2 regions of the Lysinibacillus sp. VIII_CA genome follow, and region 1 is predicted to be linked to the other one. Evidence: predicted binding sites of a transcription regulator. Region 1 holds the regulator's gene; the other holds the start of a gene.
The links. Region 1 encodes NrdR, which represses ribonucleotide reductase genes. Its sites were predicted from a motif close to AACACNATATATNGTGTT; they were not measured.
Positions count from the first base shown of each region.

Region 1 (16,207 bases):
GCCTATTAGCACCTATCGTTATTAAAATATGTCGATTCCACAACCCATCGTCTAGAGGCTTAATGTTAGGAATGGGCGCACATGGGGCAGGTACATCAAGAGCTTTTGAATTTGGTGAACTAGAAGGAACATTTGCCAGTTTAGCAATGATTGTGGCTGCTTTAATTAGCATTGTATTAACCACAACCATTTTCCCAGTCTTTGAACATCTAGTTATTAATATCCTGTTACCATAAAAGGTAGCAGGATTTTTTTATGCTAAATTCACTATATTTTGAAACTTTTTATAAGACTTTCCCGTAAACATAAGTAAATAATAAAAGGGAGGAATAGACATGAGTGTGAAAAGGACACTAATGATGGTTGGACTTGGGATTTTTGGAGTTATTGCACTTATTACCGTATTTACATCTTGGTACACTGTAGATGAATCAGAACAAGCGGTTGTCATTACATTTGGTCGTGCCGATGAAATGGTTACAAACCCAGGACTACATTTTAAATTACCTTGGCCAGTTCAATCAGTTGAAATTTTATCGAAAGAAACGTTCAGTTTACAGTTTGGCTATAAGCAAAATAAGGCAGGAGAGCTAGAGGCCTATGATGCTGAGACAAAGATGATTACAGGCGATGAATATATTGTATTAACTGACCTTGTTGTACAATGGAAAATTACTGATCCTCGTAAATTTTTATTTAACGCGCAAAGCCCCGAAGAAATTTTACATAGCGCCACATCAAGCGCCATTCGTTCAATTATTGGTAGCTCTACAATTGATGCAGCATTAACAGATGGGAAGGCTGAAATTGAAGCAAAAACACGCGATTTACTAGTGTCCTTAATCGAAAAATATGATATTGGTATTGGCGTATTAGGTGTGAAGTTGCAAGATGTTGAATTACCGAACAAGGAAGTGCGAGCTGCCTTTACAGCAGTAACAGATGCACGTGAAACAAAGAATACAAAAACGAATGAGGCACAAAAGTATATGAATCAGCGTAAAAGTGAAGCTGAGGGTGAAAAAGATGCTATTATTTCCAAGGCACAAGGTGCAAAAACAGCCCGTATTGAGCAAGCTCAAGGTGATGTAGCTGTCTTTAATAAGATGTATGAGCAATATAAGGGGAATCAACAAATTACACGAGAACGATTAATTTTAGAGACACTTGAAAATGTTTTACCGAAGGCGCAAATATATATTATGAATGATGATGGTAGTACAATGAAGTACTTACCGCTACAGCCATTACAGCCTCAGCAGCCACAAACAGATAAAAAAGAAGGGAGTGGGAATTAATGGACCAAAAAAATAAGGACCTTGACAAATTCCTCAATTTTTTATCAGGAAAAAGTAAAAAAAAGGCTCCAACAGACGGTAACTCGGGAGACAATGTCGTGAAAATGGAGAAAAAAGGCACGCTCAATCCTAAAAAATATCTGTCTCTTGCCATTACATTAACAATTGTCTTTGCGGCAGCCCTTACTATCTTTGCTAATGTTTATATTGTAAAGGAATCTGAGTATGCCGTTGTTCGCCAGTTTGGAGAGGTAGTAAAATTTGAACGAGATCCAGGCTTAAAAATGAAAATTCCTTTTATTCAAAGTGTTACACGATTACCAAAAAATCAGATGACCTATAATATTTCAGAAGAAGAAATTAATACAAAGGATAAGAAACGAATTATCATCGATAACTATGCTGTTTGGCGTATTACGGATCCAAAAGCTTTAATATCGAATGCAGGTACACTTAGTAAGGCAGAGACTCGAATGGAGGAGTTTATTTACTCAGTAATTAGAACAGAGCTAGGGCAACTACGATACGATGAAATTATTAATGATGAAAATTCCTCACGAGGAAGCATCAACGATCGTGTAACAGAGCGAGTTAATGAATTGTTACAAAACGACAAATATGGCGTAGAAGTAGTGGATGTACGTATTCGTCGTACAGACTTACCCGCTGAAAATGAACAATCTGTATTTACCCGTATGATTTCAGAGCGTGAATCAACGGCTCAATTATATCTTTCTGAGGGGGATGCAGATAAACGACGTATCGAAGCGCAAACTGATCAACAGGTGCAGGCAATGTTAGCTACAGCGAATAAGGAGGCATCCATTATTCAAGCTGAGGGAGAAGCAGAAGCTGCAAAAATATACAATAAATCATTTTCTCAAGATCCTGAATTTTACTCCCTATACCGCACGCTAGAATCCTATAAGAAAACGGTTGGAGAGGATACGGTCATTATTTTGCCAGCGTCATCACCTTATGCGAAAATTTTATCTGGTTATTTAAAATAATAGATAGTAAAGTCGTCTCTCCTATTAGGAGGGCAACTTTTTTAAAATATGAAAATTATAAGTATCCATACAATTGGATTGTTATATTGTGAAAATAATAGAAACTTACAAATTTCTATTCCCCAACCGCCTATAATTTGATAGAATAATAATGTTTAAAAAAGAACTGTTGGGGGTAATAGTTGTGAAATTAAGAATTAGCACATGGCTCCAAAATGTAGGAATTGCTTGTAGTATAGCGTCGTTATTGACTCTTTTTTTCCGCCTATCTGATTTTGCATGGATGACAAAGAGTGTTTATCATATACCTGTATTTTTTGTCAGTATCTTTTTAGTGAGTATTATTATTGCGAATGATGTAAGAAATCTGTTTAAAAAGTTGTTTTGGTATGAAAAACGGAAGGTCAAGCGTCCTATATGGCAAGTCGGTATTGGCTTTATTTTCTTTTTAGCACAAATTAGTGCTGTGATGGTATTTAGTAAAGAGTTAACACAGCCACAGCTTGGTGGAATGCCATTATTTTTAGTATTTGCCTTTATGAATGCATTTATCTTAACGATTATATATGAAGAAATTTTTTATCGAACAGCTAATCAATAAATCCATTATAGAACTTTCATTCAAAGGAGTTTTCTCCACGAATGAAAGTTTTTTACGTTTTTTGCATTGAATACGTAGAATCATCTACCCTGTTAATATGGAAATAATTAACTTTCTTTACTGTTCAGAGAAGGTCGATAACTGAACGCATTCTATTTTGTATGATCAGTAAAATTTCACTGATTGGCTTGTCGCTATAGATTGAAATCCAGAAGTAATGGATAGGATTTTAAAAGTGACGGGTAAAACCAAGAGAATGACGGATAGCGACTCGAAAGTAGCGAATATCCAAGGGGATGACCGTCTGCTTTTTTTTACTTGAAATGTATTGTTATGATAAAGTAGAAGGAAGTAGAAGACAACGCAGGAGGATCATATTATGACAAAAGAAAAATTACTATTATTGGACGGTAATAGTTTAGCATATCGCGCGTTTTTTGCGTTGCCATTGTTGACGAATGATAGTGGTATTCATACAAATGCTGTATACGGCTTTACAACAATGCTACAAAGAATATTAGAGGAAGAACAACCAACGAAAATTTTAGTGGCTTTTGATGCAGGAAAAACAACTTTCCGTCATGAAACCTTTACAGAATATAAAGGTGGACGACAAAAGACTCCACCAGAATTATCGGAGCAATTCCCTTATATACGAAAGCTAATTGATGCTTATGGAATAAAACAATACGAGCAAGATTTATATGAAGCGGATGATATTATCGGGACGCTGGCGAAAGAAGCTTCATCACAGGATATGGATGTGATTATCGTTTCTGGTGACCGTGATTTAACACAGCTTGCGACGGAGCAAGTAACAGTTTATATAACGAAAAAGGGGATTACAGAAATTGAGAGAAATACTCCGGCCTTTATTGCAGAAAAGTACGGTTTAACGCCGCTACAGATTATTGATATGAAAGGCTTAATGGGTGATTCTTCAGATAATATTCCTGGTGTGCCAGGTGTTGGTGAAAAGACTGCCGTCAAACTATTAAAAGAGCATGGCTCCGTTGAGGCACTTTATGAGGCGATGGATACATTGAAAGCTTCTAAAATGAAAGAAAAGCTGGTAGCCAATGAAGAGCAGGCTATTATGAGTAAGAAACTGGCAACGATTTATACAGATGCACCAATTACCATTTCACTAACTGATCTCGCTTACAACGGACCAAATGAAGAAGAATTAATGAATGTATGGCGTGAGCTGGGCTTTAAATCACTGCTCGAGAAAAGTGATTTTACAGTGCAAGAGCAAGAGCAAACACCTTTTGATTTTGAACAAGTTCAAGAAGTACGCCAAGAAGACTTACAAGATGTGATGGCTGTGCATGTGGAGCTAGAGAATGAACATTACCACACCTGTGCGCTACTAGGGATGGCATTATCTGATGGAACAAAGACTCAATACATTCCTTTTGAGATTGCGGCAAAATCAGATATACTACGTCGCTGGTTAGAGGATTCATCAAAAATAAAATATATGTCTGATTCCAAAGCGTCTAAAGCGGCATTAAAACGAGCAGGTATTCAATTAGCTGGCGTTGATTTTGATTTAGTGCTTGCTTCGTATATTAATAATCCCGGACTTAGTGGAGATGATGTTGCCACTCTTGCAAGAGAGCTTGGGTATTATGATGTACAAGCAGATGAAACGGTCTATGGAAAGGGAGCTAAACGTGCTGTACCTGAAATAGATAAGCTTGCTCAGCATGTTAGCCGAAAAGCCTATGCTGTATGGTCATTACAGCCGAGGCTAGAGGCATTATTAAAAGAAAATGAACAATTTGACCTTTATAAAGAGTTGGAATTGCCTCTGGCAGCCATTTTAGGTGAGATGGAAAGTGAAGGCATTACTGTTAACCGTGCCACGCTAGAAAAAATGGGACAAGAGCTTAACGATAAGCTTGTCGTACTTGAACAAGAAATTTATGCGGAGGCAGGAGAAACCTTCAATATTAATTCACCAAAACAATTAGGTGTTATTTTATTCGATAAATTGGGCTTACCTGTTATTAAAAAAACGAAGACGGGCTATTCGACGGCTGCTGATGTATTAGAAAAATTAAAATCAGAGCATGCCATTATTGAATATATTCTGTTATATCGTCAGCTTGGTAAATTACAATCTACTTATATTGAAGGGTTGCTAAAGGAAATACATGAAAAGGATAGCAAGGTGCATACTCGTTTCCAACAAGCTCTAACCGCCACAGGACGACTAAGCTCGACAGATCCAAATTTACAAAACATCCCTATCCGTTTAGAGGAGGGACGTAAAATCCGTCAAGCATTTGTCCCTTCAAAAGAGGATTGGATCCTGTTTTCTGCGGATTATTCGCAAATCGAATTACGTGTACTCGCTCATATGTCGGAAGATAAAAACCTTGTAGAGGCCTTCCGTGAAGGGATGGATGTTCATACACGAACAGCGATGGATGTATTCCATGTATCCGAAGAAGAAGTTGATAGTAATATGCGTCGTGCAGCAAAGGCTGTGAACTTTGGGATTGTTTATGGAATCAGTGATTATGGTCTATCACAAAATCTAGATATTACCCGTAAGGAAGCGGCAACTTTTATTGAGAAATATTTCGCTAGTTTCCCAGGCGTCAAACAGTATATGGATGATATTGTGCAAAATGCGAAGTTCAATGGCTATGTCACAACGATTTTAAATAGACGTCGGTATTTACCAGATATCACAAGCTCGAACTTTAATTTAAGAAGTTTTGCTGAGCGTACGGCTATGAATACCCCGATTCAGGGAAGTGCTGCGGATATTATTAAAAAAGCAATGATTGATATGGATGCTCGACTAAAAAAGGAAAATATGCAGGCAAAGCTACTCTTACAAGTGCATGATGAATTAATCTTTGAAGCACCTAAGGAAGAGATTGCGATGTTAGAAAAAATTGTACCAGAGGTAATGGAAAATGCGATTGAGCTTTCCGTACCGCTAAAAGTAGATTTTAACCATGGTTCGACATGGTATGAAGCAAAATAAGGAGGGGTTCAAATGCCTGAGTTACCAGAGGTAGAAGGTGTCGTCCAGGCATTGAAGCCAAAGGTTGAAGGACGTACAATTCAACATGTTCAGCTATCTGAAAGGGTACACTTTTCTTTTAGTGAGGGGAAACAATGTATTGTTAAACAAGCGGAGCCTGATGCATTTGAATTAACATTGTCTGAAATGACGATTACAAAAATTGAACGACGTGCGAAATATATTTTCTTTCATTTATTGAAAGATGAGGTTCCTTATGTTCTTGTTAGTCACTTAGGAATGACAGGTGCATGGTTTGTTGTAAATTCACCAGAAGACATCAATGAAGCCAAATTCCAAAAGCATATACATGCAACATTTAAGATGGCTGATGGTGGTTACTTAATTTATTCAGATATACGACGTTTTGGTGAACTACGATTTTTGGCAAAAATTGAAGATCATATACCATTAACAAAAATGGCACCAGAGCCCTTTGATGAATTAGCGTGTGAATTTTTTATAACAAAATCTACATTACCGAAATATGCGAATAAGGCCGTAAAAGAAGTGATTATGGATGGGCAAGTCATTTCGGGTTGTGGCAATATTTATGCAACGGAGGCGCTATTCGCTCAGAAAATTCATCCTGCACGAAAAATGAACCGCATAAGTGAGAAGCGCAAACGAGCATTATTTGAGGAGATCGTTGCTGTTTTACGTCAAAGTATTGAAGCAGGTGGTTCAACTATCTCTGATTATCGAAATATTAATGGGGAAGCTGGGAGCATGCAGAATCGTTTGAAAATGTATGGAAAAAAAATATGCCCCGCCTGTGAAACAGCAACAAGTCAAATGACGATTGGTGGGCGGACGTCGTCTTTTTGCCCAAATTGTCAACATTAAAGGGGATTTAACAATGATTATCGGACTTACAGGAAGTATTGCAAGCGGAAAAAGTACAGTAGCAAAAATGATGCTCGAACTAGGATTACCGATTGTGGATGCAGACATTGTAGCGCGAGATGTTGTCGAACCAGGAACGGAGACATTGGCATTTATTGCAGAAAACTTCGGCCAAGATATTTTACTAGAGGATGGCAATTTGAATCGGACAATGCTTGGAAATATTATTTTTCATGAGCCAGCCAAACGAAAAATTTTAAATGATATTATGCATCCGGCCATTAGAAAGGAAATGCTACGTCAACGGGATGCCTATTTAGAGAGCGGTCATGAACATGTTGTCATGGATATTCCCCTGTTATTTGAAAGTAAGCTTCAGCATTTTGTAGAGCGTATCATTGTAGTGTCGGTAAGTGAAGAGGTTCAGCTTCGACGTTTAATGGAACGCAATCATTTAACAAAAGAGGATGCCTTGGCGCGCATGCATTCACAGTTGCCTATGTCTGTGAAAGAAAAGGGAGCTCATGCAGTCATTTATAATAATGAGAATCTGGAAAATACAGAGGAACAATTAAAGAAAATTCTAGCTTTCTGGGGTGTAATTTAAATGGCTTCAGACTAAAAATGTGTAGCAAGTACATCTTGCTACACATTTTTTTATGGGTGAATGCCATAATAAGAGATAATTTTTCAGAAAATAAGAACTTTAATAATATGAGTATATAATGTTCATCTTTTTTAAAATTGTGTTATACTAATCACCATAAAGTATATAATTAATCTGAGTATGTACTCACAGGAGGATTTTTAAATGACAGTATCAATTGCTATTAATGGTTTCGGACGTATCGGACGTATGGTTTTCCGCCAAGCGATCGTACAAGAAAATTTAAATATTGTTGCTATTAACGCTAGCTATCCAGCAGAAACGTTAGCACATTTGATTAAGTATGACACAAATCACGGAACATTTGAAGGTACAGTAGAACCAGCAGGCGATGCTTTAGTTGTAAATGGCAAACGAGTTCAAATTATTAGCGAACGCGACCCATTAAAATTACCTTGGGCTACAATGGGTGTTGATATCGTTATAGAAGCTACAGGTAAATTTAATGAACGTGACAAAGCAGCAATGCACTTAGAGGCTGGCGCGAAAAAAGTTATCTTAACAGCACCTGGTAAAAACGAAGATGTAACAATTGTTTTAGGTGTTAATGATGACAAACTTGATATTGCTAAACATGATGTAATTTCAAACGCTTCTTGTACAACAAACTGCTTAGCACCAGTAGCAAAAGTATTAAATGATACATTTGGTATTGAAAATGGTTTGATGACAACTGTTCATGCTTATACAAACGATCAAAAGAACTTAGATAATCCACATAAAGATTTACGTCGTGCACGTGGGTGCGCACAATCAATTATTCCTACATCTACAGGTGCTGCCAAAGCATTAAAATTAGTTCTACCTGAATTAGAAGGTAAAATTCATGGTATGGCACTTCGCGTTCCAACACCAAATGTTTCTTTAGTGGACCTTGTAGTAGATTTAAATACAGATGTAACAGTTGATGCTGTTAATGCAGCTTTTGTAAAAGCTGCAACAGAAGGTCCAATGAAAGGTATTTTAAATTTCTCAGTTGAACCACTAGTATCTTCTGATTACAACACAACGACTTACTCATCAACAGTTGATGGGCTTTCCACAATGGTATTAGGTAACCGTAAAGTGAAAGTACTTGCTTGGTATGACAATGAATGGGGTTACTCTGCGCGTGTTGTGGACCTAGTGAAAAAAGTAGCTAATGCATTAGAAACAGTTAACGCATAATAATATTTTTATCTTGAGCACATTGAAATCTAACGGGTTTCAATGTGCTTTTTTTAAAAAACTTTCCTTGTACTTTAGGTGCTTTAGGTTTATCATGAGCTCACTACGTGAATGCACTTTTCTTATATGTAGGAAATTTGTTATAATAGAAATATTAAATTGTTGTAAACCAGGAGAGTAATTATATGAGATGTCCATCTTGCCAATTTAACGGAACGCGTGTTGTGGATTCGAGGCCAGTAGATGATAACAAAGAAATTCGTAGACGTCGTGAATGTGAGTCATGTGGCTTCCGTTTTACAACGTTTGAAAAAATTGAAGAGACCCCATTAGTTGTAGTGAAAAAAGAAGGTTCACGAGAGGAATTTAGCCGTGAAAAGGTACTTCGTGGCCTTATTCGTGCCTGTGAGAAACGCCCAGTTGCGCTTGATATACTGGAGCAACTTGTCCTATCAATTGAAAAAGATCTTCGTCGTATTGGAAATTCGGAGGTACGTTCAGAAGATGTCGGTGAATTGGTCATGGATCGCTTATCCAAAATTGATGAGGTGGCGTATGTCCGTTTTGCATCGGTCTACCGACAGTTTAAAGATATCAATGTCTTTATCGAGGAGATTAAAGATATTATTCAACGTCAAACGGAGCAGAAATCATAGAAAATAGAGAGGATGAATGACGTTGATTCATTTATATAAGGAATTGCAGCCTGGCGATCCTTTTGACATTCGTCTACCTCATGCATTTTCTACTCAAGAGCGTCAATTAGTAACATTATTCTATCAACCGTTAACGGGCTCAGACCCCATCAGCCTATACTTAACTTTATGGGCTGAAGCAGAGCAGATACCAAAGCAGCAAATGACACATTATTATTTAATGAATGTGCTTGGTCTGCCCATTGGTAAAGTGTTTGAGGCACGAATAGCCCTTGAAGCGATTGGTTTACTACGTACATGGAAAAAAGAAAATGCTGGTGAGCGGAGTTTTTTATATGAGCTACAGCGTCCATTAGATGCAGAAAGCTTTATGAAAGACCCGTTGTTGTCGATGTTTTTATTTAGCAAAATTGGAGAGCATGCATATCGTAATTTGCGTCAACGTTTTATATCCCCTGTAAGGGACGCGGAGTTAAAGGATGTATCTCGTGCCTTTATAGATGTCTATAAGCCCGTTCATTCCAATATTCCATCAGATTTACAAGTGGATACGAATCGTAAGGATAAACAACAAAGGGTGTATCCTTTTTATTTGGAGCAATTTGACTTCGATTTGTTACAAGCAGGGTTATCCGAGCAATTGGTACCGTCTAGTTTACTGACATTAGAAGTTCGTGAGGCTATCGCAAAGCTAGCATTTTTATATCATTTAACAGCGCTCGATATGCAAAAAGTGGTGATTCTTGCTTTAGACGATGATTTAGGAATTTCTCAAGAGCGCTTACGCAAGGCAGCTGCTGATTTCTATAAGTTAACTGTGTCAAAAGAGCCGCCCAAAATAGCGAGAGTTAGCGAACAGTTGCCATTAGAAGAAACGGGACAAAAAACGAAGGATCAGGAGCTACAACACTATTTAGAGACTACAGCTCCTATTCAAGTGTTACGTGACATTAATAATGGAAAAGAACCTTTGCAAACCTCTGTACAACTTGCGGAAAGTTTGATTGTACAGCATGGCATGCCGGTTGGGGTAGTCAATGCTTTGCTAGAGTATGTTATGTTAACAACGGATATGAAGTTACCTAAAAAATATGTGGAAACGATTGCGGATCATTGGGTTCGTAAAAATATTCAAACCGCTAAAGAAGCAATGGAACTTGCACGCCAAGAGCATGATAAATATACAACTTGGAAAAATAAACCTCAAACGACCACTAAAACGAGTCAGCGTGTTAAGGGACGTTCAGGACATCAACGAGAAGAAAAAGTTCCTGAGTGGTTTTATAAACGTGATGAGAAACAAGAGGAAAGTACTTCTAGCACGATAGATTTTGAAAAAGAACGTCAAAAAATATTAGAAATGCTAGGGAAAAGTGAATAGTAAAGAAGGTGAACAACAATCGAACCAATAAATGGACCATTAAAACGAGCTATTAATGTACCCTCGTTTCAAGAACGCTATGAAGCTATGCGACGTGAAATTTTAGATAATCCCCGAGTACAGGAATTTCTTGCACGTCATGCAGATGAATTAAGCTATGATAATATCGAACGAAATTTACCTAAGCTGCATGAATTTATTAGTCAATCTACGGAATGTTGTGGTTGTGATAACACAGAACATTGTACAAACTATTTAAAAGGCTTCCTCCCTACTCTAAGGGTAGTTCGGAATACAGTTGAAATTGATTATGTACGCTGTGAGCAAAAGATCAGGGAAGAAGAGCGTCGGGATGTCGCGAATATGATTGCAAGTATGCATATGCCAAAAGATGTGCTTCAAGCAACTATTCAAGATTTAAGTATCGATGATGAGTCTCGGGTGATGATTGCCCAAAAAGCAGCACAATTTGTAAAAGCGACAAAAGAATCAGGTCATTTACCATCAAAGGGTTTTTACTTATACGGTAAATTCGGCGTGGGGAAGTCTTTTGTGCTTGGTGCAATCGCCAATGAGCTAGCGTCTATTAAAATACGTTCAGTGGTTGTCTTCGTGCCAGAATTTTTACGGGAAATGAAAAATGCTATTGGCGATAATACATTGAATGAAAAAATAGATTATATTAAAAAGGCACCTGTTTTAATGCTCGATGATTTAGGTGCAGAAACAATGACCGCCTGGACACGGGATGAAATTTTAGGGACTATTTTCCATTATCGTATGGCGGAACAATTGCCAACGTTTATTACATCAAATTTTAATTATGGAGAATTAGAGCACCATTTAGCTCAATCACAAAAAGGTGATATTGAGGTTGTTAAGGCAGGCCGTATAATGGAGCGTATTAAAGCCTTGACAGAGCCAATTGAAATGCGTGGCAATAACCGTAGGATGTAACATTGGTAGTTGCATTTTTCGACAATCGAGCGTATACTGACTCATATACTAAATATCAATATGCATTGATGAGGACATGAATTTTGTGTATCAGCTTCTAGAGAGGGAAGTCAACGGCTGAAAGCTTCCTAGTTTGAACGCATCATTTACTACCTGCTGAGCAGCGAAAGGGATAATCTTTCGCCGGTCCCTAGCCCGTTAGCTAGCCTTGAGCTTCGTCTGACTTGATAAGTCGGAAGGAAGAAGGGTGGAACCACGAGCATACGCTTCGTCCCTTTTGTGAGGGACGGGGCTTTTTTTATTATTTTAGATGTGGAGACTTCGCTTAGTCCAATTGTGGAGAGCGCTCATATAGGCAGCTGAATCACTTTATTAGTCTACAATCAATCATTATGTATTCAACTTAACAAAGGAGTGCAAAGAATATGTCAGAAATGATTAAATTAACTTTCCCAGATGGCGCAGTAAAAGAATTTGTAAAAGGTACATCAACAGATGACGTAGCCTTATCAATCAGCCCTGGCTTACGAAAAAAAGCTTATGCAGGTAAAATTAATGATGTATTGGTAGATTTAAAAACACCAATCGAAGAAGATGCTACAATTGCCATTATTACACAAGATGATGAAGAAGCACTTGAGATTTTACGTCACTCAACAGCTCATTTAACAGCACAGGCAATTAAACGTTTATTCCCAGATGTAAAACTTGGTATTGGTCCTGTCATTGATGGAGGATTCTACTACGATATTGATTCTCCTACACCCATCACTGCCGAGGATTTACCAGCAATTGAAAAGGAAATGAAAAAAATTATTGCTGAAAATCTAGAGGTAGAACGTAAAAATGTAAGTCGTGCGGAAGCACAAGCAATGTATGAAGAAATTGGCGATGAATATAAATTAGAATTACTAGAGGCAATCCCTGCAGATGAGCAAGTGTCCATTTATTATCAAGGGGAATTTTTCGATCTTTGCCGTGGTATTCACGTACCATCTACTGGTAAACTTCGCGAATTCAAGCTGCTATCATTAGCAGGTGCCTATTGGAGAGGGAACTCTGATAACAAAATGCTACAACGTATTTATGGTACAGCGTTCTTCAAAAAAGAAGAATTAAAACATCACCTACAAATGCTAGAAGAAGCAAAAGAACGTGATCACCGTAAAATCGGGAAGGAATTAGAGCTATTTACAACTTCTCAAAAGGTCGGCCAAGGTTTACCACTTTGGTTACCAAATGGTGCAACAATTCGTCGTGTTATTGAGCGTTATATTGTCGATAAAGAATTATCTCTTGGATATAAGCATGTTTATACACCTGTATTAGGTTCAAAAGAGCTTTATCAAACTTCAGGTCACTGGGATCATTACCAAGATTCTATTTTCCCACCAATGGAAATGGACAATGAGACATTAATTATGCGTCCAATGAACTGTCCTCACCATATGATGGTTTACAAAAATAGCATGCATTCTTATCGTAGCTTACCATTACGTATTGCTGAGCTTGGAACAATGCACCGCTATGAAATGTCGGGAGCAGTTTCTGGCCTGCAGCGCGTACGTGGGATGACTTTAAATGATGCACATATCTTTGTTCGTCCAGACCAAATTAAAGCAGAATTCCAAAAAGTCGTGCAGTTAATCTTAGAGGTGTATAAAGATTTCGATTTAAATGATTATTCATTCCGTTTATCATATCGCGACCCTGCTGATACTGAAAAATACTTTAATGATGATGCTATGTGGGAAAAAGCACAAAGTATGTTAAAAGAAGCAATGGATGAGCTTGGCTTAGATTACTTCGAGGCTGAGGGTGAAGCAGCATTCTATGGTCCTAAACTGGATGTGCAAGTAAAAACAGCGATTGGTAAAGAAGAAACTTTATCAACAGTTCAGCTAGACTTCTTATTACCAGAACGTTTCGACCTAAGCTACGTTGGGGAGGATGGCAAACCACATCGTCCAGTCGTTATTCACCGTGGCGTTGTATCAACAATGGAGCGTTTCGTTGCCTTCTTAATTGAAGAATATAAAGGTGCATTCCCAACTTGGTTAGCTCCTGTCCAAGTAGAAGTCATTCCAGTATCGAATGAAGCACACTTCGATTATGCAAAACAAATCGAAGAGCAATTAACAGCAGCGGGCTTACGTGTGGAAATGGATGATCGTGAAGAGAAATTAGGCTATAAAATTCGTGAAGCACAAATGAAAAAGATTCCGTATATGCTTGTCATTGGTGATAAAGAAGTTGAAGCTAATGGTGTTAATGTTCGTCGCTATGGCTCAAAAGATTCCGAAACAATTAGCTTTGAGAATTTCCTAGCAGCTATAAAAGCAGAAATTACAAAATAATCTTTCTTAAAAAACCTCACTTGCATAAGTGAGGTTTTTTGTATAAAATGAATCTTGCTGTTGTATAAATTATTTAATAGTAGGTCAATCTAGAAATGATAAGAAAATTAGTATTTGACAGCTTATCATATACATGCTAATATAATTAAGGTTAATGAATACAAAGTTTGTGGTTGAAGTAGAGGCTGCCCGCTTCTCACCTGATACAACGCTTTAAAGGCTGTGAACAGGTATGACACGTTGAATTGTTTTGCGTAGACTTGCGCATGCACATATAGCGGGCGGACATCTTCAAAATGTCCGTCCTTTTTTTATGGACATGACAAGAGGATGTACCGTTCAACCGGGCAAGGCTTTGCCCAAACCATGTATTCGCGACAACTACTTGGAGGTGGATTACTATTAGCAAAGACATGTATGTAAACGAAGGCATTCGCGCACGTGAACTTCGATTAATCGATCACAATGGTGACCAGCTTGGTGTAAAGACACGTAATGAAGCGCTAGAAATCGCCGCTCGTGTAAACTTGGATCTTGTCCTTGTGGCCCCTCAAGCCAAGCCGCCAGTCGCTCGTATCATGGACTATGGTAAATTTAAGTTTGAACAGCAAAAGAAAGACCGTGAAATTCGTAAAAATCAAAAAGTCATCGTAATGAAAGAGGTTCGTCTGAGCCCGACAATCGATGAACATGATTTCCAAACGAAGCTACGTAATGCGATTAAATTCCTTGAAAAAGGCGATAAAGTAAAATGTAGCCTACGTTTCAAAGGTCGTGCGATTACACACAAAGATATTGGTCAACGTGTGTTAGATCGTTTTGCTGAAGCTTGTGCTGAAGTATCAACGGTAGAACAAAAACCGAAGATGGAAGGCCGAAGCATGTTCTTAGTTCTTCAACCAAAGAACGAGAAATAATATTAGACGAACAGTTTAGGAGGAATTCGACATGCCAAAAATGAAAACTCACCGTGGAGCTGCGAAACGTTTCAAAAAAACGGGTTCAGGTAAATTAAAATATGACCGTGCTTATGGAAGCCACTTATTCGCAAACAAATCTACGAAACAAAAACGTCACTTACGTAAAGCAAACATCGTTTCATCTGGTGACTTCAAACGCATCAAATCTTTACTTGTTTACATGAAATAATTGACTACAAAAATACTAACATTCATTTTTTAATGAAAAGCAGGAGGTAATTCATATGCCACGCGTAAAAGGCGGAACAGTGACGCGCAAACGTCGTAAAAAAGTATTAAAATTAGCTAAAGGTTACTATGGTTCAAAACATACATTATATAAAGTTGCTAACCAAGCAGTAATGAAGTCAGGTCAATATGCATACCGTGACCGTCGTCAGAAAAAACGTGATTTCCGTAAATTATGGATCACTCGTATCAACGCAGCTGCTCGTATGAACGGTCTTTCTTACAGCCGTTTAATGCACGGTTTAAAAGTTGCTGGTATCGAAGTTAACCGTAAAATGTTAGCTGACCTTGCTGTAACTGATGCTGCTGCATTCACTCAATTAGCAGACGCTGCTAAAAAAGCAGTAGCTAAATAATATTTGACTCAGTTAAATATTATTTCTGCACCGAAAGCGAATGCGATAGGTGAAGAAAAAGACTGATGGATTTTTCCATCAGTCTTTTTTGTGTTAGATTAATCATATACGTTTTTTTGATAAAGGAGTAGAAAATGGGACAAGCAGTATTAGCTTATATGAGTATTATATCGATTGTGTTGCTCATTTTAATGGGGATGGACAAATCGCGTGCTAAAAAGCATGAATGGCGTATTGCAGAGCGTACTTTGTTCACACTAGCCATCGTAGGAGGGGCAGTAGGTGGAGTGCTTGGCATGTATTTATTCCGTCACAAAACACGCCATAATAGTTTTGCCTTTGGATTTCCTCTACTGGCAGCCATCCAAATTTTTATTATCGTACAGCTTTGGATATAAATAAAAACATTTTAAAACACACATCCTCATCAAGAGGATGTGTTACGCATAAGCTGTTCAATGGGCTGCTTCCAATTGATTTTCGCACTTGGATAATTCAATAGTATTTCTTGCTGTAAATATTCAAAGTCGCCTTTTGTAAAGCCCTGCAATGTGGCAGTATCACGTGCGCCGACAAAAATAGTGACAACCTCGAAGGCATCCTCTGTTGTACCTAAGTATTTTTCGCCTTCAAAAAGAGCACCCTTATAGGAAATAA
Region 1 covers NZ_JBNFXM010000002.1:168,613-184,819, forward strand. The annotation lists gene ACP3VS_RS04070 (LrgB family protein) at 1-236, shown strand, start outside; gene hflK (FtsH protease activity modulator HflK) at 336-1,298, shown strand; gene hflC (protease modulator HflC) at 1,298-2,308, shown strand; gene ACP3VS_RS04085 (hypothetical protein) at 2,493-2,909, shown strand; gene polA (DNA polymerase I) at 3,289-5,916, shown strand; gene mutM (bifunctional DNA-formamidopyrimidine glycosylase/DNA-(apurinic or apyrimidinic site) lyase) at 5,929-6,801, shown strand; gene coaE (dephospho-CoA kinase) at 6,815-7,408, shown strand; gene ACP3VS_RS04105 (glyceraldehyde-3-phosphate dehydrogenase) at 7,613-8,635, shown strand; gene nrdR (transcriptional regulator NrdR) at 8,821-9,291, shown strand; gene ACP3VS_RS04115 (replication initiation and membrane attachment family protein) at 9,308-10,672, shown strand; gene dnaI (primosomal protein DnaI) at 10,700-11,629, shown strand; gene thrS (threonine--tRNA ligase) at 12,055-13,986, shown strand; gene infC (translation initiation factor IF-3) at 14,400-14,903, shown strand; gene rpmI (50S ribosomal protein L35) at 14,935-15,135, shown strand; gene rplT (50S ribosomal protein L20) at 15,191-15,550, shown strand; gene ACP3VS_RS04145 (DUF1294 domain-containing protein) at 15,685-15,948, shown strand; gene ACP3VS_RS04150 (hypothetical protein) at 15,978-16,207, opposite strand, start outside.

Region 2 (17,053 bases), on a different contig from region 1:
CAGTATCTCTCTCAAAGCCCAGTAATTTGATGCCCATATTTTTTACTTGTGTAGCAATCTCTTCAATAATGGTCGCTTCATGCTTAACAATTCGGAAGTCCTGAATTTGTGTGGCAGCTTGTTCTGTATATCGGAAATCTGTAATAAAAACAGCATCATTTTGGGACACAATTGCTACGCCCGCTGTCCCTGTAAAACCAGTCATATAGCGGCGGTTATACCCATTCGTAACTAAAATGCCATCGATATTTTGTTCTTGAAGTGCTTTACGTAGCTTTTGTAATTTCAACATAATCAATTCTCCCTCTCGATAAATGTACGTAGTGCCAGTTCATAGCCTTTCGTACCTAGTCCACAAATTTGACCAAGGCAGGCCGGAGCAAGATAGGAATGATGACGGAAAGCCTCACGTTTATGGATATTGGAAATATGTACTTCGATTACTGGCACCGTAATCCCTGCAATGGCATCATGTAACGCGATGCTTGTATGGGTATATGCACCAGGATTAAAGATAATGCCATCATACTTTTCGTCTTCTGCTTCATGCACCCAGTCCACAAGTACCCCTTCGTGATTGGATTGACGAAATTCAACAGTGGCACCTAAAGAAGCCGCAAGATTTTGAACATTTTCTTTAACATCATCCAATGTTTCATGTCCATAAATATGTGGCTCTCTTTTTCCAAGTCGATTTAAGTTAGGTCCATTCAAACATAATAACTTCACGCTTCTATTCGCCTCTTTCTATGTACTTGCCATTTATTTTATCATACAAGGCGCATACAGCAACTAATTTCCTTTTTGCGCCGTATGCTCCCGCTGATGAAAATTAGCTGTTTCTAACAAGAACCGTAAAAGACAAACCACCACAACTATGAATGGAATCGAAAGCTTTTTAAAGGAAGAAAGTTGTAATGGTAAATCTAATGCAATCCACTCTAATGTAATTGTTACAAAAAGCCCTAGTAGTAGTGAAGAAAAGACAGCCGGAATAACATAGACATAGCGCATTGTCATATATACCAATAATCCGATAATGAATAAAAGAAGTATAAAGAAGGTCCAATGAAATAGCTTAGAGCTTTCTTCAAACCATCCCCATTTCTTATAAAACCCAATCGGATGCCATTTAATGAGATTAAAATAATGTAAGCCTTTTAAGCACAATGCTAAAACAAGAGCATTTACCAGTGCCGTTATTGTTCCTATTTTCACAATTTTTCCTCCATTGCATACTAATCATTTCCTAAAATGTACGATTAGTGTAGCCATATAGAAAATTTACTATGCGTAACTGTAGAGGTTTTTGACTAAATTTAGTACAATGGTACAGTTGAAATATATAAAGAGAGTGGTGTTAGCCTTGAGCAATTCACCTGTATACGGGGGACAAGCACAATTAGAAGGTGTGATGTTCGGAGGAAAGGATCATACAGTTACTGCCATTCGTCGTAACGATGATTCCATTGATTATTATCATTTTAAAAAAGTACAAAAACCTATTTTACAAAAGCTTAAAAAAATCCCATTTGTTCGAGGCGTGGTCGCACTGATTGAATCAGCAGGCTTAGGTTCTCGTCATATGCAATTTGCTGGGGATCGTTATGATGTGGTACCTGGCGAAGAAGAAGAAAATAAAGAAGAAGGCTCCAAACTTCAAATGATACTTGGCGTTGCTGTAGTAGGTATTCTTTCCTTCTTATTTGGAAAATTTGCCTTTACACTAATTCCGGTTTTTATAGCTGATTTTTTCTCTAAATGGATTGAAGGAAAAACGGGTCAAATTTTACTTGAAAGCGGTATTAAACTATTATTACTGCTCACATATTTATATTTTATTTCGTTAACGCCTCTCATTAAACGAGTATTCCAATACCATGGGGCGGAGCATAAAGTCATCAACTGCTATGAAGCTGGTTTAGACATTACAGTGGAGAACGTCCAAGCACAATCACGTCTACACTACCGTTGTGGTAGTAGCTTTATTCTTTTCACAGTCTTTGTCGGCATGTTTTTATATTTCTTTGTGCCAACGGACCCGCTGTGGCTACGTATTTTAGATCGTATATTATTAATTCCCGTAGTACTAGGAATATCATTTGAAGTATTACAGGCAACAAATGCTTGCCGTAATATTCCTGTATTACGATTCCTTGGCTATCCTGGTCTATGGCTTCAATTGCTAACGACTCGCGAACCAAAGGATGATCAAGTGGAAGTTGCCATTGCATCCTTTAATATGCTACTTCAAGTAGAGCAACAGCCAGAAATAGCAGCAACATTAAATCATGATTAAGGAAAAGGCAGTCCCAACGTAAGTTGTTGGAACTGCCTTTTTTATATAGATGCGAGCCTTGCATTTTTCGTTTAAATGCCATAATCGCAGCTCGATAAACCTATCCAAAGGGATGAATAGGACAACTAAATTTATTTAGATTCTTTCCTATTGACTGTAAGTGCAGTAAATATACCCATCATACTAGGCAAAATACTAAATAATAAAAACAGCCAATTATTTGTTAGAATCGAGATAATGGTAAAAATAAGTAGTGATGCGACATTGATGCTTATACCTAACTTCACGTAAGAAGGCTTAAAAGGTATTGGTCTGTACATGTTGATAGTCAAAATGAGCCCAATGATCGCCCAGCTCCCTAAGTGTACAAATAAAAGTACAGCTAAAACCATGGCAGTGCTTAATTTAATCCCAAACACTACTAATGAAAAGAAAATATAAATTGCTGCTAACGTCATATACCATGAATAAGCTTTCGCCCTTTGCCAAATATGGTCGTGTAGCTCATCTAAGCCTCGATTTTTCTTCGCTTTTTTCCTCCCGAACCACCAGCCAAGAACCCCACAAATCATCCCGCCGTATAGTCCAACAATACCGCCTATAGAAAATTCCATTATGCCATTCCCTCCTCTTCGAAAATAAAAACTTCCTCAATCGTGCAGTTGAAAGCTTTTGAAATATTGTAGGCAAGCTCTAGTGATGGATTGAATTTCCCTGATTCAATTGCAATGATTGATTGGCGTGAGACACCCACTAATTTAGACAAATCCTCCTGCGTAATCTTCCTCGATTTCCGCAATTCACGAATTCTATTTTTCATAATGCCTCCTCATCAAATGTAAAGTAAACTATACATTTAGCAATAAGTAAAGTTTACTTTACATCTTTTGATATGTCAAGTTAGCTTTACATATTTATGTTCGTTTAAACAATGAAATAGGACAGGATTAGAGTCGACTGATTTCTGAAAAAAAATCCCCTATCCAAATTGGACATAGAAAAAGCGTGTATTGAAAAATCAAAACACGCTTAGGATAGTCACACTATTTTTATTTAGTGTCCTTCTCTATTTCATTCCTTTACTATCAATAATATTAATAATTTTCTGTTGAGCGTCTAAAGCTTCTGGGATGGGCATTACAACAAACACATGGTTCATTTTAGGATAAACAAAGGTTGTTATATCAATTCCTTGCTCGGTTAGTTGTTCATCAAATTTTACAGCATCCGGATATAAGCTTTCATGGGTACCAATAAAATGGGTGATTGTCGCAAGACCCTGAAAATCACCGTAAATGGGACTAATTAATGGATCTTTTAAATCCTTATCAGCTGCCCATATCTTTGTGATGACTCCCATTCCTTCACTAGCTAGCATTGGGTCCTTTTCTTCATATTCAGGAATAAGAGAATTTTCTAAACTTAGGTCAACACAAGCAGATAATAAAATAATATTTTGTGGCTGCGGCAAATGGTTTTCTTTTAAAAGCTGGACCAAACCAAGTGTTATATTGCCTCCTGCAGAATCCCCTATAATAGTTAATTGACTGGAGCTTTCAATTGTTTCTAAAATTCTAGTATAGAGATTGAGCATTTTTTGGTACGTATCCTTATGATTAAAATGTGGTACTTTTGGATAAATCGGAGCAATAACTTTTGCCTGTAATGCTTGCGCCATTTTATCCATAAACAGCCAGTGAAAAGGTAAAGGCTGATTCGTCCAAGCGCCACCATGAATATAGAGAATCACTTTTTGTTTCGAGGACTTTTGATCATTTAAAGTAAAAACTTGCATATCCTGAAAAGTTTGTTCGTCCTTAACACTTAAAAATTGAACTTCATCTTCAATAACATAGGGCTGATTATTCACCGTTGCCCTTTGTTTGATATACTGTTTAGCATTTTCAACACTAGAAAAACTCACTTTATTACTTTGGGAAAATAACAACTGTTCAAATTGGACACTTTCTTCAGAACGTTCTCCATTAAAAAGTACTACACTCATTTCTTTCTCCCCTTTCAACATGTTCATCTAGGTGGATGTACGAGAAACTCAAACAAACAACCCTTAAAGTGAACAAATACCATCTTCAAGCACTTTACAAAATAGATTTTGTAACCAATCTTTATGACAAATTACAATTGACCAGACATTTATATTTTAATTCCACATATGGCTATAGACTCCTTCATTTAATCAAACTTTCTTCATAAAGACAGTCTTTTTTATTTGCACGATTGTGAAAGATTGTTTTCAACTAAGGCCCCTGCAATTCAAGTATAGGAACGAGTTCAGATAGCCTTCAGATGCCTTTTTATTTTAATCATGCAGCAAAAGCCTGAGGCCTTGATAGACCTATCATGCATCGTTTACCTCTACCTTCATATTTTTAGGATTAAGATTTTTTTTTAAAAAGAAGTCCCCAAAGCGTTGTTTGAGAACTTTATGCTGCTTACCATATCGGTATGAGCTCGAGTAAGCGTCTATTTTTTATTTTTCGGTTCTAAAAGTATAGGTGCTATATTTAGTAAGATAGAAACAATTGTTAAAAACCATAATGCCCTTTCCATACCAGGTACTACATCCTCTAAAGCTGCCCAATCCTCCACTTTTACCCATCTAGATACAAGACTATACTCTGAACAAAGTGTCAATGCTGTAAATGATACCCCCATTGCCATCGCAAGCTTATAATCTTTACCTGTTTTATACATATAAAGATTTATAAAGGTTGCAACTATAGCAATAATTCCGAATATGAACCACATATTGATACCTCCTTTTTTCAATATAGACATAAATTGTAATTAAGATGTTCCCAAACCTTCTTTTCGGAATTTTGTACTTATTTTTGTAAATCCCGATGCTCCCTATAAGCGTTTTTTTGATGGCACTCTATTTTACTAGAGTAGCGATTCATGAAGACTAATCGACACTGCACCACAGAAAATTAAGAAATGTTAAATTGGTAATTATTTCTAATAAAGATTTTATCATAATGTTATATATTCTAATTTTACAAATTAAACCATTAGTTTTTTAGTTATTTCTTCATCTACTATCCACCATTATTCTTATTCCTCATCATAGTCCTTCTACAAAATAAATACGTTTTTTTATGATGGAAAAGCACCCATTTCGTTAACCAGTTGCACGGTTCTTGCTTTATATTCATGATTTTCGGAAGGGTCTAGTAGCTGAAAGGACTCAGTTCGTTTTTTTACTCCTGTATCTGTGAACTTCATTGTTCATAGGTAACAGTTGAAGTAACAGAATCCAACAAGGCTTTTGTAATACCTGCTATTGGAATATAGGGGTTATTTGCGGTTATATAGATACCCTATAATTTTCAGAAAAAATAAAAAAGTAACCTCTTACGGTCATCATACCGAAGAGGTTACTTTAAATTTTTATGACTGAAATTGTTTATAGAACGCTACAATAACGTGGTATAAACAATATTTACAGGCCGCATTTTAACTGTGCGCCACAGTTTGTACATGTATTACAGCCACCCATTTCTTCGACTGTTCCTTTGCGGCAAACCGGACATGTATTTCCTACGTCTGAGCCAATTACCGTTGTGGACTCTAGTGCTTGAATCGTATCCACTAATACGACTGGACGTTTTGTATGTTCTTCCACTAATTCTTCTTCAAATGATAATTGATCCATATCATTTTCCTCAGCTTTTAGCGTAAGTACCTGTGAATCACGGCTACCATCCACATAGACCGTACCACCTTTAGCGCCACCTTTATACAGTCGCTCGTAAACTTTTTCAACTTGTTGTACAGTGTAGCCTTTTGGTGCATTTACTGTTTTAGAGATTGATGAATCAATCCATTTTTGAATAATACATTGTACATCAGCATGTGCCTCTGGTTTTAGCTCCATTGCCGTTACAAACCATTCTGGAAGCTCTTGCTCATTAGCTTCTGGATGACGGTCTAAGTATTCTTTGACGATTTCAGCTTTCACTTCAATGAACTTACCAAGACGACCAGAACGGTAGTATGTGAAGGAGAAGTATGGTTCAAGACCTGTCGCTACACCTACCATCGTTCCTGTTGAACCAGTTGGAGCAACCGTTAATAAATGGGAGTTACGAATACCCGTTGCTAAAATTTGCTCCTTGATATGAGCAGGCATTTTTTCCATAAAGCCTGTTTCTGTGAAAGCTTTACGTAAACGAGCTGTTTCTTCGTCAGTAGCACCGACTAAGAATGGGAAGCTACCACGCTCCTTAGCAAGCTCTGTAGACGCCTCATACGCTGTTTCAGCAATTGTTTTAAAGATTTCATCGACTAAAGCATTACCTGCTTCAGAACCATATTCTTTCTCACAATAAATAAGTAAATCAGCTAAGCCCATTACGCCTAAACCGACACGACGCTCACCTAGTGCTTGTACACGATTTTCTTCTAAGAAGTATGGTGTGGCATCAATAACATTATCCTGCATTCGAACACCTACACGAACCGTTTCACGTAGTGCTTCGTAATCTACAGTTTGGTTGTCTTTATTAGCAAATTGTGCAAGGTTTACTGCTGCCAAGTTACACACTGAATATGGCGCAAGTGGCTGTTCCCCACATGGGTTTGTCGCTACAACGCTTTGACCATATGCCTTTGCATTCGTCATATCATTGGCATTGTCGATAAAGAAAATTCCTGGCTCTGCGGAGTAAGTTGCACATACGTTAATTAAATTCCACAATTCTTTCGCTTTAATCGTGCGATATGTGCGGATTTTATAGCCCATCTTCTCCCACTCACGAACGTCACCAACATTATGCCATTCTGTATTATAAGCACTCATTTCCTCTTTTGAGTATTCTTCCACCGCTGGGAAACGTAGTTCGAAATCATCATCGTTTTCAACAGCTTCCATAAATTCTTTTGTTAATGTTACGGATATGTTTGCACCCGTTAAAAACTCTGGATTGTGAACGGTATATGTGCCACCATCACGTAGTTTATTTTCAGCCTCTCGAATAATGGCTGTATCGAATCCACCTAAACCTTCAATACTTTTATAGTTTACAATGCCTTGATACATAGCTTCTTCTTGCATAGAAAGCGGCTTGAAGTTTAATTTTTCTTTGGCTAGACGAATGATTGTTTCATCCGTTGTATTTTCAATTAGGTAACGAAGAATACGTGGGTTTTGCATTTTAGAAATAATAAACTCCACAATATCAGGATGCCAATCTGCAAGCATAATCATTTGTGCTCCACGACGTGAGCCACCTTGCTCTACAAGATGTGTCAATTTAGCAATATCATCTAACCAAGAAACAGAACCAGATGATTTGCCGTTTACACCACGTGCCAGTGTGTTGCGTGGACGTAATGTAGAGCCATTTGTTCCTACTCCACCACCACGGCTCATAATTTCCATTACTTGCTTACGATGATCACTAATACCTTCACGTGAATCAGCAACAAAAGGCATTACGTAGCAGTTAAAGAATGTTACATCTGTTTCAGACCCTGCTCCGTATATCACTCGTCCTGCAGGAATGAATTTTAAGGACACTAATTGATCATAAAATTTTTCAAACCATTCTTGACGTTTTTCTGGCGTTTTTTCAACAATTGCAAGTCCTGTTGCATTTCGTTTAGCGATTTGTTCATAAAAAATCTCAAGAGGCTTCTCTAGCACGTCAATTGAACGCGTAATCACACCCGTTTCTTGCTCTTTTGGATCGTCTAAAGCGCTACGATAATCTTCCTCAATTAAAATATCTGCTGTTTTTGTAGTCATGTCCAGCTTTTGAATGGTCCCTAAACCACGTGCAGGGAATTTTGGATCAGCTTTGACCGTTAAAACAACAAAGTCACCAGCTTTCAGTGTTTTCTTTTCTGTGTCTTTAAACGAGTAGCGATCGATCATGACAAGTCTAGATACACCTTTGTGCGTGATGTGCATATCAGGCGTTACAGGGTGTACCTGCGGGAATTGTTCGATATCTTTGTTTAACTGTTCAAATTGATTGTTTACATCGGGTTGATGATTTGTGAGTACCATCGTTTTGCCTCCCTTACAAAATAAATACACAATATCATGTGTTGTTAAACACTACATATTGTGTATATGTCTTTAAAAAAGATACTATATATAGATTTTCAATTCAACTCTTGCTTTTTTCAATAGAATCGGAACTACTTGTAATAGCAAGGATTGAAAGCTTAAAAATATTTTTTTTATACCATTTTTTACTTTTTGAAGTTCCACTCATCACATGCATATTTTTTTTCTTCTAATGCACGGACATATTCTAACTGCTCCTCAGAAAGTGTAAATGGTTTTAATTCAATTTGCAACGATTTTGCAAATCCATCTCGAAAAGCTGTCACACATTGTTCAACTGTCACAGGCTCATCCACAAGACTGTTAATCGCTACTGCTTTCTCCGGTAATTTTCTGCGCATACGATCCTTCGCTTCTTCACTCGAAAAATTAAAGACCGATAATAGCTTCTCTTGATCTAAATCTAATAAAATGGCACCATGCTGCAATATAACGCCTTTTTGACGTGTTTGCGCACTTCCAGCTATTTTTTTCCCTTCGACTACCAGCTCGTACCAGCTTGGAGCATCAAAGCATACAGCACTTTTTGGACTCTTTAAGTCTGCTCTTTTTTCCTCTGTATCCGGGACACTAAAATAGGCATCCATTCCTAAGTTGTGGAAACCTTGCAAGATTCCCTCACTTAGCACACGGTACGCCTCTGTCACGGACTCTGGCATATCGGGATAGCTTTCTGTTACGATGACACTATATGTAAGCTCATGCTCATGCAGCACAGCTCGTCCACCAGTAGGTCGACGTACAAAGCCTAAGCCTTGTTCTCGTACAGCGTCTAAATTTATATCCTTTTTGGCCTGCTGAAAATAACCAATTGATAGTGTTGCTGGTTCCCACTCATAAAAACGAATGACTGGTGGAATTAACCCCTCACTATGCCAATCAAGTAATGCTTCATCTAGTGCCATATTAAAAGACGGACTACATTTCCCTGAATTTAAAAAATACCAAGTTGTCATTTGTTCATCTCCTACAATTTATAAAAGTACCTCAGGCCCCACCTGTGGTTCAACCTTAACGAAGATTACGTTACCGTTCAAGTTGTTGCTTTTGAAGCGAGATAGACGAATTCGCCACAATCTAGTTAATTTTATCAAACTCATTGGACTATCGCTAGCGCATCTTTTATAATAATAAAGAAGATAGAAAGGGGTAAGAAAATCTTGGACATACTTATCACAATCGGTGTCGTTTTAGTAGTCATAATTGCATACATCGGTATTAATGCACTACGACTCAAAAAAGCTGTAACCAACTTAACACAAGAACAATTTATTGAAGGCTATCGTAAAGCACAGCTAATCGATGTTCGTGAACAAAAAGAATTTGATGCTGGTCACATTCTTGGAGCACGAAACGTTCCTTCCACAACACTACGTCAACGTTATAAAGAAATTCGCCCAGATTTACCAGTATATTTATACTGTCAAAATACAGGCCGTAGCTCACGTGCTGCACTATTTCTTAAAAAACGTGGGTACAACCAAATTTACCAACTTCAAGGCGGTTTCAAAACTTGGACAGGTAAAATAAAAACCAAAAAATATTAATATTTCCCTAAAAAAGTCGTCTCAAAGAACTAGGAGACGACTTCTTTTTATACAAAAAATTCAGAGTTTCTACTATATTATATCTATTGCAAAATTTTAAGTGTCTATTTATGGTGCTTGTTCATACTATGCCATCCGCTTCCTCGTCCCACCTTATTTGAACCTACTTTGAAGGTCTTCATCATTCTTCCCAGAAGCCTTTCAAATTTATTCATTTTCACATAATAGGAGAAATTTTGTATGTCCAAAAATACTAATTTTCGTTAGTATTTTTCATGTATGCACTGCATTCTTCTATTTTTCTGAAAATAATATAAATTTATAGTTGAATAATTGGAATAGCACTGCTAGGATATATAATATCTTAAAATAATATTAAGTATAAAAATTAATTAGCTATGAATGCTATGGATCAAACTATAGCAGGAGCAGTTCTGGAGAGAGCGCATTTGCGTCGCCGAAGGGTTCACTATCTCAGGCAAAAGGACAGAGGAGTAATAACAGCTTTTTTAAGCGATGCCACACAAAGATTAAGATGATTTGATGAAGCATCCGTGGTCAAATGGTATTTGTTATTCTGACGTTTTTCCGAGACTAGTGTCACAACTAGTCTCTTTTTATTTTTCCAGTCATCATTTTTTATGCATCTTTGGGGGGATTAACGTGGAACAGCAACAATTAAAACGTGAATTAAAAAATCGTCATGTGCAGCTTATTGCCATTGGTGGAACAATAGGAACCGGTTTATTTCTAGGCTCCGGGAAAGCCATTGCGTTAGCAGGGCCTTCCATCATTCTTGCCTATTTAATTGTCGGAACGGCACTCTTTTTTGTTATGCGTGCATTGGGCGAACTATTATTATCGAATTCAGGATATACATCATTTACGGATTTTGCCTCCGAATACATAGGACCATGGGCAGGATATGTAACAGGCTGGACATACTGGTTCTGTTGGATCATGACAGCGATGGCAGATATTATTGCTGTAGGAGTCTATACACAGTATTGGTTTAATATTCCCCAATGGGTTCCCGCTATCGGTTGTTTAGTATTATTGCTACTACTGAATTTATTGACGGTCAAACTATTTGGGGAGTTAGAATTTTGGTTTGCAATCATTAAAGTGATTACCATTGTGGCACTCATTATCCTTGGGCTTATTATGTTAGTGACAGGCTTTCAAACAAGCTCTGGAACAGTTTCAGTAGATAATCTTTGGGTTCACGGCGGCCTGTTTCCAAATGGCGTATATGGCTTTTTAATGGCCTTTCAGATGGTCGTTTTCGCTTTCGTCGGTGTGGAATTAGTAGGCGTATCGGCAGCCGAGACTGCAAACCCACAAAAAAACATTCCTTCAGCTATTAATAAAATACCGTTTCGAATTTTACTCTTTTATGTAGGGGCACTATTTGTCATCCTATGTATCAACCCATGGTATGAAATGTCTGCCGCAAGCAGCCCATTTGTCCAAGTATTTACGTTAGCAGGTATTCCAATTGCTGCAGGTATTATTAATTTTGTCGTGCTTACTTCAGCCGCATCTGCTGGTAATAGTGGTTTATTTTCAACAAGTCGCATGCTCTTTAATCTTGGTAAAAATAAACAAGCATCACCTGCTTTTGCTAAGCTCAATAAAAATAGTGTTCCCAGTAACGCGCTAGTTATTTCCGCAATTGTTGTCTCTGTGGGGGCGCTGTTAAGTAAGCTAATGCCAGAGAATGCCTTTAGTATCGTTACGACTATTAGTGCGATTTGCTTCATATGGGTGTGGAGTATTATCATCATTTCTCACATTATCTATAAACGGAAAAATCGTGCCCTTCATGAGGCCTCAAGCTTTAAAGCACCGCTGACACCTTTTATCAACTATGTAGTGCTTGCGTTTTTTACTTTTCTATTAATTGTGATGTTTATTTCCGAGGCAACACGTACAGCTCTGCTACTAACACCTATTTGGTTTATTGCCTTATTTATTCTATATAAAATGAAAAAAAGATGACTTCAGACTAAGCTCTGAAGTCATCTTCTACTTTTTAAAAAATGGTCATATCCCATTCTGTCGCTAAATGTTTCAGTAATTGGACACCTGCGACACTATTCCCGATTGGATCAATGGCTGGTCCATAAATACCTATCCCGCAGCCAGCAGGAAAGGGTGAATCTAGTCCTGCATGGCCAGGCACAGCTGTAAGAATGGCACCGGAGACACCACTTTTAGCAGGAAGTCCAATAAATGCTGCAAATTTTCCTGAAGCATTGTACATACCGCATGTCACCATTAAAGCCTTTGCTAATTTCGCCACTTGTTTAGGAAATAACTTTTTCTTTAATAGCGGATGATAGCCATCATTGGCAATAACTAAACCAATCATCGCTAAATCGGATACATTGACTTCAATCGCACATTGCTTTAAGTAAACCTCAAGAGCCGCTTCTACTGGGCAGTCTAAGAAACCAGAATCCTTGAGGTAGTAGGCTAGTGCTCGATTACGGTTCGCTGTTTGCCACTCTGATTGAAACACTTCCTCATTAATACTTAAAGGTTTGCCTATGATTTGCTCTAAAAAATGCAGGATTTTGTCAATTTTCTCTTGTGGTGAATTTCCCATCATCATAGAGGAAACAGTAATCGCCCCAGCATTAATCATTGGATTAAAGGGCTTTCCTGGTTGATGACTTTCTAAACGAATAATGGAGTTGAATGTATCCCCTGTCGGCTCAACATCTACCCTTTCTAATACATATGGCAATCCTCTGTCCATACAGGCCAATATAAAGGTGATTACTTTAGAAACACTCTGAAGCGTAAATAGTTCAGTCGTATCCCCGGCTTTCATTTCGTGCCCTTCAGTTCCGATAATAGCTATAGCTAATTGATTCGGGTCTTTTTTAGCTAATGCAGGGATATAGTTAGCGCACTGTCCTTCTTTAGCAGCAGAGCGAAACTGTGTTACCCATTGTGCCACAAGCTGATCGTGACTAGGTTGTGTTGTCATTACTGTGGACTCCTTTCAAAATGTGCAAAAACAGAGTCTTCATAGTTCTCCTATGAAGACTCTATCCATATTTTTGCTATTCTTTTATAGCTTTGGAGGCATTGTCCCCTCCGGAATTAACGATTTATACGTCTCCCCATCAAGACGTTCTTGCCATTCCTTTTTAGCTTCTTCAATTAGTACTGGATTAGCCAATAACTCAATCGCTGTACACGCCATAATTTTAGCAGCTTGTAGCATACCTTTATGGGCGATTGGCGTGACACCTTGAGAAACAACTTGCCAAGTATGCAATGGTGTTCCTAATGCCATACATACTGTTGTACATTGAACAGTTGGCACATTCCAGCTGACATCTCCCACATCAGTAGAGCCACCCATAATAAATTCAGGGAGTATACGAGGAATATGATCAGCAATAACTTTTCCTTGTAATTGTTGTACATCGCCTTTATGTAGACCGACCAATGATGAGGCTTGTACTTCAGGAGAAAACGTATGGAAAATAGCCTGAGCATACTGTTCATCTTCTATTGTATAGTCTGGCATGCCAATTTCAAGTATTTGTTGATACATGACATCATAAAGTGTCTTATTTGTTATTAAATTAGAAGCAGCACCTTCGAAATCAATTTCTAGGGAAGTGCCTGTCATAAGCGTTGCACCCTTTGCAATATTTTCAACGCGCTGATAGATTTCTTGCACTTGTTGCTTTTTAGGTGCTCGCACTAAGTAGGTAACTTCGGCATATGGTTGAACAACATTCGGAGATGAACCACCAGAGTTTGTAATAGCATAATGCACTCGTGCTTCTGGAATGATATGCTCTCGTAAGTAGTTTACCCCAACGTTCATAAGCTCAACAGCATCTAAAGCACTTCTTCCAAGATGAGGAGCAGCTGCTGCATGAGCACTTTTACCTGTAAACTTAAATGTAACGGCATAGTTTGCAAGAGAGCTACAAGTCATCACCGTTGAAAAAGTACCAGGATGCCAGGAAATGGCGATATCTACATCATCGAATAAGCCAGCTTTCGCCATATAAGCTTTACCAGATCCATTTTCTTCGGCAGGGCAACCGTAGAAACGGATGGTTGCAGATTGCTGATGTTGCTCTAAATAATCCTTTACTGCAACAGCTGCTGCAAATGCTCCTGTTCCTAACAAATTATGGCCACAGCCATGACCGCTTCCGCCATTCTCTAGAGGCTCATGATTGGTAACACCACCCTTTTGGCTCAAGCCTGGGAGTGCGTCGTATTCCCCTAAAAAGGCGATAACTGGCTTTCCTGAGCCAAATGTTCCGACCAGCGCCGTATCAAGACCAGCCACGCCAACCTCAGCTTGAAAACCCTCTTTTTCTAGTGCCTCTTTCATATATTGCATCGATTGTTTCTCTTGAAAATGAAGCTCCGGTACTGCCCAAATCGCATCGCTTAAGGCCACACTCGCTTCCTTCTTTGCCTCAATCAATGTAGAAATTTTCTCTTGAAATCTCATAATTGTCCCTCCAATTTGTTCTTTATGCTTTCAATAATGCTCCCTTTTGATCGTTTAGCGTCACAAGCGACACAATACAAATGAGTGCGAATCCAATCAGCATCCAAAAGGCTGCATCAAAGGAACCATTAAAGGCATCGACCATAAAACCAATAGCCATGGGCGTAACAAACCCCGCTAGCTGTCCGCCTGTATTCGCAATCCCCATCGCTGAGCCTGTTATAGACGAAGGCAATTTCTTTAAAACGATTACGGGTAGTAGCGTGATGACAAATGCGATAAAAATAGAAACAACTGTTTGATAGCCAATAAATAATGTCACCGTTTTCGCAGTAAACATTAAATACAGTAAAATACCGATCACTGCACAGGAAATGGAGCCTAACACCTTTTCCATTCCTTTTGGAAGCTTATCGATGATATAGCCACTACCATACACCCCAATAATTGTTGTAATGGCAGGAATCGTTTGTGCCCAACCAATGGACATTAAATCTAGTCCACGATTTTTTTGAAGATACGTTGGAATCCACGATACTAATCCCCAGTTCACCGCATAAATACAGAAATAAGCAATAATCAAATTCCACATCAGCGGTGTTTTCAATAGTTCTTTAAAGCTTACCTTGACTGTCGGACTACCTGTCTCAGCAGCATCTGCTGTTTCAGCTTTTGGTAGCTGAATGTATTTCCAATATAAATAAGCAATAATGGCTCCAATAGCCCCGATAATGATAAACACCATACGCCAGCCAATTGTTCCTAATAAATATGCGGCTAACAGCGGTACAATTAGCGAAACAATCCCACCAGAGGTAAGCATAATCGACATCGCTCTTCCTCTTTCTTCTTTCGGAAAAATCGTGGCAATAATTTTAGAGCTAGACGGCTGGAATCCACCCTCTCCAATGCCGAATAAGAAACGAATAACAATCATTGCTGTTAAAGACCAGGCAATAGCCGTTAGTCCCGTAAAAATAGACCACATGATGACTGCCATTAGTAAGATTCGTTTTGCGCCAAATTTATCAGCTAGCCAGCCTCCTGGTATTTGCATAATGGCATACCCTAAAAAGAAAGCGCTTAAAATGATACCCGTCGAAGATGCATCCAATTGCAAATCACCTGTAATTGAAACGACCGCGTAGTTCATAATATAGCGATCTAAGTTCCCTAAAGACCAGCCTAAAAATAATAGTGCAAGGATGACATTTCTAGATTTTTTCGTTACGTCATTTGTTGTCATTTATATCCCTCCCATGATCCCTTTTTATGGCAGTGATTGCATCACCGCTACGATTACTCTTTAAGATTCTTGCCCCCTTGTAAATCTAGTAAAATCAAAACCCCTTTTATATACCGACATTTTCGTTATATATTCGTATAATAATCAAAGTAGTCAAAAAATACAATATTTTTTTGAAAATTTCTAATAGATAATCGCATCCTTCACTATGAATGATTTCCTCAAAAAGCTCACAACTCATGAACTGACCTTTGTTTTCAATCCTAAAATTTGAGAAAAAAAAATGCCCAAACCATGGGCTGGTTTGGAGCATCTTTTTAGTTTCTAGACAAGCTGATACATTTTTATTGGTCTACCACGCGTATGCTGTAACTCTTCACCACAAATTCTTGCTAAATCCACACTACATAAATCAGCAACAATACGCTGTGCGTTTCTTTCACTCATTTGAAGCTGTGTCGCTAAATCCTTTGTCGTAAAATGTTTCCAGCGCATTTTCTGCACAAGCGCATGGATTTTCATATACGTTTTAATACTAATATTACCCTTTTTTAGCTTTTCTAAAATATCAGGGTCTTCTGCTCGGTAAGAATAAGACAGTTCTTCTATATGTCCAACCGACTCAATAATCGTACCGTCATCCTGAATCATCACAATATCGACGGCCTCATTTTCTTTGGTCTGTCTAAGCCCACGATGAGCATGTAGCTCCGCATTGAATACGGTTTGCGCAAAACCAATACCTGCTGTTACTTTGGCCTCCATTTCAATTGATAGTTGATACATTTTTTCCTGTAGAAATTTAATTTGCCCTTCAATGGCTCCCCTTGTACTAAAAATTGTATATTTTCCATTCCCTTCTTCAATGAGGGAACCGTCAATTTGTTCACAAAGTTGCAGTAGATGTTCCTTGGTACGTAGCTCTAAATATTGAATACGATACCCTTGCTTCATACGTTCCTTTAAGGAATCGAAGTCCTTGATTTCAAGCATCACAGCACCAATTTGGGTTTCTTTATAGTAGGAGGTTTTGATTTTTTCGGTAAACAGCTGGACTGTATGGTAAATCTCTGTTTTTGTAGGAGATACCCAATAGGAAGGAACCCCTCGACCTTTCAGCTCCTCATCTACGGAAGGATAGCAAGTGATAGCAAAATCAATCTTTCCCTCCTGCCAAAGAGTATAGTGGAAATCAAACAACTCTTTTGGATCAATCGCTACATCAAATTCCTTTAAATACATGTTATTCACATTTTTTTGGATCTCCGCTAAACCCTCTGAAGCCATTTGTGAGGGAGAAGGGATAAGGTCGATACTAACATTTTCAATAAACTTCTTTTGTCGATAGGATTGCTCTAAAAATCCT
Region 2 covers NZ_JBNFXM010000003.1:15,071-32,123, reverse strand. The annotation lists gene ACP3VS_RS05545 (M24 family metallopeptidase) at 1-292, opposite strand, end outside; gene aroQ (type II 3-dehydroquinate dehydratase) at 295-729, opposite strand; gene ACP3VS_RS05535 (hypothetical protein) at 793-1,218, opposite strand; gene ACP3VS_RS05530 (DUF1385 domain-containing protein) at 1,328-2,299, shown strand; gene ACP3VS_RS05525 (hypothetical protein) at 2,431-2,913, opposite strand; gene ACP3VS_RS05520 (helix-turn-helix transcriptional regulator) at 2,913-3,119, opposite strand; gene ACP3VS_RS05515 (alpha/beta hydrolase fold domain-containing protein) at 3,366-4,304, opposite strand; gene ACP3VS_RS05510 (hypothetical protein) at 4,784-5,068, opposite strand; gene ACP3VS_RS05505 (vitamin B12-dependent ribonucleotide reductase) at 5,763-8,333, opposite strand; gene ACP3VS_RS05500 (lipoate--protein ligase family protein) at 8,522-9,352, opposite strand; gene ACP3VS_RS05495 (rhodanese-like domain-containing protein) at 9,557-9,943, shown strand; glycine riboswitch at 10,368-10,443, shown strand; gene ACP3VS_RS05490 (amino acid permease) at 10,607-11,944, shown strand; gene ACP3VS_RS05485 (glutaminase) at 11,979-12,941, opposite strand; gene ACP3VS_RS05480 (M20 family metallopeptidase) at 13,026-14,441, opposite strand; gene ACP3VS_RS05475 (MFS transporter) at 14,464-15,687, opposite strand; gene ACP3VS_RS05470 (hypothetical protein) at 16,012-17,053, opposite strand, start outside.
Region 2: ACP3VS_RS05505 (vitamin B12-dependent ribonucleotide reductase) is a predicted target of NrdR. The motif match lies at 8,381-8,398, and genes of this name have one in related genera.